One region of the Photorhabdus viridis genome, then DNA from elsewhere that is predicted to be linked to it. Evidence: predicted binding sites of a transcription regulator. Region 1 holds the regulator's gene; the other holds the start of a gene.
What was found. The regulator PurR, encoded in region 1, represses purine synthesis genes. The targets are predictions, from matches to a motif close to CANGCAAACGTTTGCNTG.
Positions count from the first base shown of each region.

Region 2: a site for PurR is predicted at 2,480-2,497, ahead of ABR397_RS16335 (NCS2 family permease). Genes of this name have one in related genera too.

Region 1 is NZ_JBEJZY010000027.1:55,291-59,479, reverse strand. Features, by position in the region: gene punC (purine nucleoside transporter PunC) at 1-298, opposite strand, end outside; gene punR (DNA-binding transcriptional activator PunR) at 446-1,354, shown strand; gene purR (HTH-type transcriptional repressor PurR) at 1,361-2,386, opposite strand; gene ABR397_RS13210 (Grx4 family monothiol glutaredoxin) at 2,873-3,220, shown strand; gene rnt (ribonuclease T) at 3,323-3,991, opposite strand; gene gloA (lactoylglutathione lyase) at 3,991-4,189, opposite strand, start outside.
Region 2 is NZ_JBEJZY010000038.1:27,019-31,207, forward strand. Features, by position in the region: gene ABR397_RS16330 (Na+/H+ antiporter) at 1-813, opposite strand, end outside; gene ABR397_RS16335 (NCS2 family permease) at 1,085-2,431, opposite strand; gene ABR397_RS16340 (sulfite exporter TauE/SafE family protein) at 2,877-3,629, opposite strand; gene eptB (kdo(2)-lipid A phosphoethanolamine 7''-transferase) at 3,892-4,189, shown strand, end outside.

The DNA of each region.
Region 1 (4,189 bases):
AAACTAAAAGTTGCGTGGCGTCTGTTATCCAAAGCATACCCAGACAGCCAACGGAAAACGTTGATAACCCGATGATGATAATAGGCTTTCTTCCAAAGCGATCGGAAAGAGGCCCCCACAAAAGTTGAGCAAAGGCAAAACCTGCAAGAAAGACGCTCAGGCTGGCGCTGATTGCTCTCGTCGATGTGCCCAATTCTTGTTGCATAGAGCCGAATGCCGGTAGATACATATCAATAGCTAGGTAACCCAGCATACTCAAGCCTGCAAGGTAGAACATGAACTGACTTGAGTTTTTCATTTGATTACTCTCTTTGGATATCATGATTGAAATAACTTGCTGTGATAGGTAGATAAGAATATTTGCACATATTCTATATGCCGTGATTTTTACTTGTGAAACGGTAATATTTGGATAATGCTATGAAAAAAATTGAAAGGTAAAATTATGTGGTCAGAATATTCACTTGAAGTTGTGGATGCTGTTGCCAGAACGGGAAGTTTTAGCGCTGCTGCAACGGAATTGCACCGTGTCCCTTCTGCAATCAGTTATACCGTAAGGCAACTGGAAGAGTGGCTTGCGGTCCCATTGTTTGAACGTCGTCATCGGGATGTGGAATTAACTGAATCAGGCGCTATTTTTATCAAAGAAGCTCGCGCTGTTATCAAAAAAATGATTGACACTCGTCATCAGTGCCAACAGGTTGCAAATGGCTGGAGAGGACAGCTTAGTATTGCTATTGACCGGGTTGTTAAACCAGAACGCAGTCGTCGGCTTATTCTTGATTTTTATCACCATTTTCCTGATATAGAGCTGTTTATTCATCAGGAAGTATTCAATGGTGTATGGGACGCGCTGGTGGATGGCCGGGTTGATGTTGCAATTGGCGCCACCCGAGTAGCGCCGGTAGGGGAAAGGTACAGTTTCCGGGATATGGGATTTATGCCCTGGCTGTGTATCGTCAGTACGGGCCATGCTTTGGCTCAGTTGAACGGTCCATTGTCTGATGATCAAATGCGGCCTTATCCTAGCTTGTGTCTTGAGGATACATCCCGCAATTTACCGAAGCGAGACACCTGGACTCTGGATAATCAGCGCAGGCTAGTGGTACCTGATTGGGAATCTGGTCTGGCTTGTCTGAATGAGGGTTTGTGTGTGGGGATGGTACCCAAGCATAGGGCAATGCCGCTGATCCGACAGAAAAAACTGGAAGCATTAGAATTAGAGCAGCCTTTGCCAGATAGCCCGTGTTGTTTGACATGGGTGCAAAACAGCCATTCTCCGGCATTAAGTTGGCTTCTTGGCTATCTCGGCGATAGTGAAACTCTTAATGCTGAATGGCTTCAGGATGAATAGGGAGGATTAACGGCGATAGTCGATAAATGGGCCATCTGTGACAGAGCGCCGTTCAACCAAACGTGGATGTACTTCAATAGTTTGTGCATCTTCACGTTTACTGACTATTCTGTCCAGTAACATAGAAAATGCCATTTGTCCCAGACGTTCTTTTGGCTGATGGATAGTCGTCAATGCCGGAGATAAATAGCGGGCGTTGCGTATATTGTCGTAACCGATCACAGAAATATCCTGTGGGACGCGTAATCCTAGTTCATCAGCAGCACAAATAGCCCCCATTGCCATAACATCGCCACCACAGAAAACTGCGGTCGGACGCTGTTTTTGATTCAGAATTTGATGCATGGCTTTGTAGCCCGATTCAGGTTCAAAATCCCCTTGAACAATCCACTCTTCTCTGATTGGAATACTGGCTTCTTTTAAGGCTTTCAAGAATCCCTGATGGCGGCCGCCACCGGTATTTCGTGCCAGAGGGCCGGGGATCGCACCAATATCACGATGACCACGTTCAATAAGATAGCGGCCAGCCAGATAACCGCCGTGGAATGCGTTATCAATAATCGTATCAGTGAAATCACTTCTGGCTTGCCCCCAATCCATGACGACCATTGGGATATTGCGATAATCTTCTAACATTCCCAGCAATTGTTCCGGGTACTCTGAACACATCACCAGCAAGCCATCCACCCGTTTTTGTGCCAGCATGGCCAGATAGGCTTTCTGTTTATCAATGTTATTGTGTGAGTTACACAAAATCAGCGTATAGCCTTTGCTATAACAACTGTTCTCAACGGCTTCAATGATTTCAGCAAAATAGGGAGCTTCGCTGGACGTTGCCAGTAATCCGATCGATTTTGTATGGTTAACTTTCAGACTGCGGGCAACAGCACTGGGTGAATAACTCAGTTCTTTGATAGCAGCCCAAACGGCGGCCTTGGTATCTTCGGCGACGAAACGGGTTTTATTAATAACATGGGATACAGTAGTGGTTGAAACGCCAGCGTGCTTAGCCACATCTTTGATCGTTGCCATGAGATGAAATACTCCTGACCTTTTGGTCTAAATTTAAAACTCTTTGTTAATTATTTACCAGCATCTTTATACATTAGGGTGTCTGCTGGCAATAATTTAGCGATAAATCCTGAATTTTGTCTGATCTGGCTCAAAAGTGAAAGCAATAATCAATGTTATAAAATACAGGGTAATCGCTATTTTATTTTTTTTCCTTAAATGTAAGGATAATTAACCATATTAAATGAATGGTATTTGTGGTTATAGACGTCTATTCTGAGGGGGCATCGATGAATACCGATTTGAAGCTTGGCTTATTTACTGCGGTGAGCACGTTGGCGATGATTGCCATTTTTGCTGCTGTTTGCTTGATCTTTGCCTGATAAAGGCCATACGCGCCAGGATAAGAAAATATCAGGATGCATATTGGTGAGAGAAAATGGTATTCTCCGCCAATATTGTGACGATGTTGGTTATCAACATACTGTTGGTTTAAAGGAAATAAAAATGACGACTATTGAGAAGATTGAGCGCCAAATTAAAGAGAACCCGATTCTGCTGTATATGAAAGGCTCTCCTAAATTACCAAATTGTGGATTTTCTGCCCAGGCTGTTCAGGCTTTATCTGCATGTGGTGAACGTTTTGCTTATGTAGATATTTTGCAAAATCCAGATATTCGTGCAGAATTGCCTAAATATGCTAACTGGCCAACTTTTCCTCAGCTTTGGGTCGAGGGTGAGTTGATAGGTGGATCCGATATTATTATTGAAATGTATCAACGTGGTGAGCTACAAACATTAATTAAAGAAACTGCTGATAAATATCGCTCTCAGGATGAAAACGCGACAGAATAATTTTTAAATTAGCGACAGGCTATTATGTTATCTCCCCATATGTTGATATATGGGGGTTTTTGTTATTGCTTAAATTTAAATTTGATTATATTAATCTTATAGTTAGCTATAAGTCTCTCCGGTTTTTTCTTCTTCTGTTGTCGCTAAGGGCCAGCCGCCGAGTTGTTTCCAGCGGTTAACCATTTTACAGAATAATTCAGCGGTACGCTCAGTATCATATAAGGCGCTGTGAGCTTGATTATTGTCGAATGGGATCCCGGCAGTGGCGCAGGCTTTTGCTAAAATCGTTTGTCCTAATACCAGGCCACCTAAAGCAGCCGTATCAAAAGTCGCAAATGGATGAAATGGATTCCGTTTCAGTCTGGCGCGTTCTGCGGCAGCCATAACAAAACTATGATCAAAGTTAGCATTGTGCGCAACGATAATGGCCCGACTACAATGACTATTTTTTATCCCTTTACGAACCATTTTGAAAATAGTGTGCAGAGCTTCATATTCGCTTACTGCTCCACGTAGCGGGTTTGATGGATCGATGCCGGTAAACTCCAGGGCTGCTGGTTCAAGATTTGCGCCCTCAAATGGTTCAATATGGAAATGAAGTGATTCGCTTGGCGTCAGCCAACCTTGATCATCCATCTCCAGTGTGATGGCGGCAATTTCAAGTAACGCGTCTGTTTTGGCATTAAAGCCGCCAGTTTCAACATCAATAACGACAGGGTAATAACCTCGAAAACGCCCACTAAGGACGTTTGGCTCTTTTTTGTCAGACATCAGATTGAGTTACCCAGGGCGTTGCTGGCATTTTTGTTTTCAATAAGCTCAATTTTGTAACCATCTGGATCTTCAACGAAAGCAATAACGGTTGTTCCACCTTTTACCGGGCCGGCTTCACGGGTAATGTTACCACCTGCTTTGCGAATAGATTCGCAAGTGGCTGCGACATTATCGACGCCCAATGCAATATGACCA
Region 2 (4,189 bases), on a different contig from region 1:
GGCCCGCAAACGCATCGCCAACGGCGCGTTACGGATAACGCCAGATTTACTGATAGTCATACCCGCAGCAACGGCGGCGAGGATACCGGAAACACCAATATGTTCGGCAATCAAATAAGAGGTAAAAGGCAACAGCAACATGAAAACAATTTGAGTTGCCGGATCGCCCCCACTCCAGCGATTCATCAAACGCAGGGATTTACTGTACAACCAGGTCACCGCAATACCAGATAACAAACCACCGATAGCAACTTTAAAGAATTCGATAGTCGCGCCGGTAACAGTAAATACCATCGTTCCCATCGCTATCGCGACAGCGAACTTTAAGGCCACCAGACCGGAAGCATCGTTCATTAACGCTTCCCCTTCCATCACACTCATCATGCGTTTAGGCATACGCCCTTTTCCGACAATGGATGATAAAGCCACCGCATCCGTTGGCGATAACACAGCAGCAAGGGCAAAGGCAGCAATTAATGGAATACCTGGCATCAGCCAGTAAATCAGATAACCAATACCGATCACAGTAACCAGTACCAATACCAGCATCAGTATGAAAATTTCCCTTCCGTACTGGAAAAATTCCCTGGTTGGCGTTTTCCAACCATCAACGAATAACAAAGGAGGGATTAACAGGACAAGAAACAGCTCAGGATCAAAAGTAACATGTAAACCAAAATGCGGAAAGGCTAGCAATGCACCCATTGCAATTTGCACTAACGGCAAAGGTATGCGGAACGGAATCACCTTAGTTAGAACACCAGAGACTGAAACCACCAAAATCAAAATCAGAATAGTAAAGAATATTTCCATGTTGCCCTTACAATTTACCTGAGAACCGTTGATATACAGATTGAGACTTTTCTCTTCCCGCCAAAACAAAAACAATGAGAATAGATCTTAATGCAAAAATAACTGAATCAATCGAAAAAGGTAGATACATGCTGAATCGTATCCAAAAGAATTGCAGGAATATTGTAAACTAATCAGATAAATAGCGGTGAAATAATTGAGAACTCAAAAGCAATCGCAAGAAATGGCAAAGTGCGCAGGCATAGAGACACCTTACGCACTTTTTAATCAATCAAATAGCCCAATCACCAGCATAAAATACTACCAAAGCGATCGTGATCACGATTGTACCGACATTTAACTTACGCCATTCGCCAGAACAGACACGACCAATAACCAAAGAACCGAAACCCAGCATAATACCGGTGACAATATTGCAAGTCAGAACAATAAAGACCGCACAGAGCATACCGGACATCGCTCCAACAAAATCATCGAAATCCAGCTTTTTGACATTACTCAGCATCAGCAAACCAACATACATCAGCGCCGGCGCGGTCGCATACGCGGGTACAAGATATGAAAGTGGAGAAAGGAACAAAATTAACAGGAACAGGATACCGACAACTGTTGCCGTTAAACCTGTTTTACCTCCTGCTGCGGTACCCGCCGCTGATTCGATATATACCGCAGCCGGAGAGGCGCCGATGACGCCTGCAAAAATACTGCTGACAGAATCGGCAGTCAGCGCTTTACCGCCATTAATAATCTGCCCGCCCTTATCCAACAGATTCCCTTGCCCTGCCACTGCGCGGATTGTGCCGGTTGCATCAAATACGGCGGTCATTACCAATGCCAGCACACTGGGTAATACAATCGGCTGCAAAGCTCCCATAATATCCATACTAAAAACCAAAGACAGGCCGTCATCTCCCAAGTTGGGTACTTTAAAGAAGCCTTGATATTTCACAGCCGGATCAAAAATGAGCCCGATAACAGAAATCACCACAATCACTAGCAGCACGCCACCTGGAACTTTCAATTTTTCCAGGCCAAAAATAACCGCCAGACCAAACAAAGTCATCATAACCGGAAAAGAGGTGAACGAACCCAAAGCAACAGGCAGACCTTCCAACGGGTTCTTAATGACCAAACCAACGCCATTTGACGCAATCAACAACAAAAATAGCCCAATACCAATCCCCGCACCATGCGCAATACCCATAGGTATATTGCGCAAAATCCAGGAGCGAATACCGGTAACAGAAATCACAGTAAACAAACAGCCCATCAGGAATACCGCGCCGAGCGCAACCGGAATACTAATTTGCTGCCCCAAAACCAAGCTAAAAGCGGTAAATGCAGTCAGTGAAATTGCACAACCAATCGCCATTGGCAGATTAGCCCAAAGCCCCATTAACAAAGAGCCAAAACCAGCAACCAAACAGGTCGCAATAAAAACAGCAGTATGAGGAAACCCAGCCTGCCCTAGCATACCCGGAACAACGATGACTGAATAAACCATCGCCAGAAAAGTCGTGAGTCCTGCCAGAATCTCACGGCGTACCGTTGTTCCGCGTTCGGTCAATTTAAAATACTTATCCAGCTTGCATTTAGCTGGCGCCTGAGTGCCGGACATCATGTTGTTCCCCTGCATTATATTCATGTATTTCTCCGCTTTCTGCCAAACGAAAACGATTACCTTACCTAATAACAATAATGAATATTGTACCAATTGGTTTCACCAACCATAAAAGCAATCGTTTGGCTTTCAGAATAAAAAACGATGAGAGAATTTGAGGCGAAAGATTATCCAGTGATCATGGTGTTGGAATCAAGAGCTAACCGTATTTTTAACACAAAAAAACTGCCTGTTTATTGTCATGTTTTTCTCGTGAAAAACTTGATAAAAGCATAATTGTAGATAAAATCACCAACAGGAGGTAAACCATGAGCATCAAAACCAAACTGATAAAAGCGAGCTATTTGGCGAACAAAAGACAGAGAAAATAAATGCGAAATGAATCGAAAATAACAATTTAATGATATTATACGAAACAAATAAATTTTTATCAGTTACTATTTCAAAGAGTAAATATATAACGATATATCAGCATTAACCCTGAAACCAGCACAATGATATTGATAAACCTCAGGAATGCCTCTCTGGAAATTTTCAGTGTCACCTGGCGGCCTAAATAAATTCCCAATAACATCGCTGGGATAAATACCAATATTAATAACAAGAATGAACTATCCAGATAAATACCCAGGACAACAAAAATAATCACTCTTGTCAGGGTACTGAAGCCCATGAAAGTCGTCTGAGTAATCCGGAAAGCTTCCTTATCGGGTATCCGACCGGTCAAATAGATGGCATAAAGAAAACCACCACTACCAAATAATGCACTGAAAACACCGCCTACCAAACCAAACGGAATCGCCGCTTTAAGCGGGAATTGACGATAGGCTTTACCCGAAAATAATGAATAAAGTGAATAGAAAACAACAAATAATCCTAATACCAGAACCAAAACATCGGGTCGGGCCATCAATAAAATGACTGCACCAATCAAGCTACCGATAATCATTAACGGAACAATTAACCTGAGCTCACTAAACTCGGCTCTTCTACCATCTCTGGCAACATTAATGACTGCGGCGGTTAAATCTATCAACGCAAGTAGAGGAACAATTTTCACTACAGGGATATAAAGCGCCAGAATCGGGCTGGCAATAAGTGCAGAACCAAACCCAGCCATACCGAAAACCAAGTAAGCAAAAAAAACAGCAAAAATACAAATAAACAGATCAGGCCATGTCAGTACATGTAACATTGATATTTCTCTGCAAATAGTTATCAATCCAAGTGATCATTGTCTCAATACTAATAGCTTTTACTGTCGTTTGTCAGAATAATCTGCAAAAAATAACTACAGCAATTCAAGATACTTTTATGTACAAATGTGCTGGTAATTGGCTGATAGAAAAAATAAAGGAGCCAGAATTGTAAATAACCACAAATATTTGCTAAGTAATGAATGATCTACAAGTTTGCCTCATTTTTCAAACTAAGTTTACCAAGGTTTCCCTAAGCTAATGAAAAAAATAAAATCTCTGCCACATCCCATACAAGCTCTATTACTGGCGATCTATATCGGCATTTTTCTCAATCTATCGGTTTTTTATCGTCATTTTGAAGAGACTCATGTTGGCATTCACACTTCTAAGTTGGTTACCGGCAGCATTAAAGCTTTTACCATTGTCCTATTTACCTTTTTTCTGTTACGTCTTCTTTCTTTAGGCGGACGCTGGTTTTACCGTATTACTACCAGCTTATTAGTTCTTTTCTCGGTTGCCGCCAGCTATTACATGACCTTCTTTAATGTCGTTATTG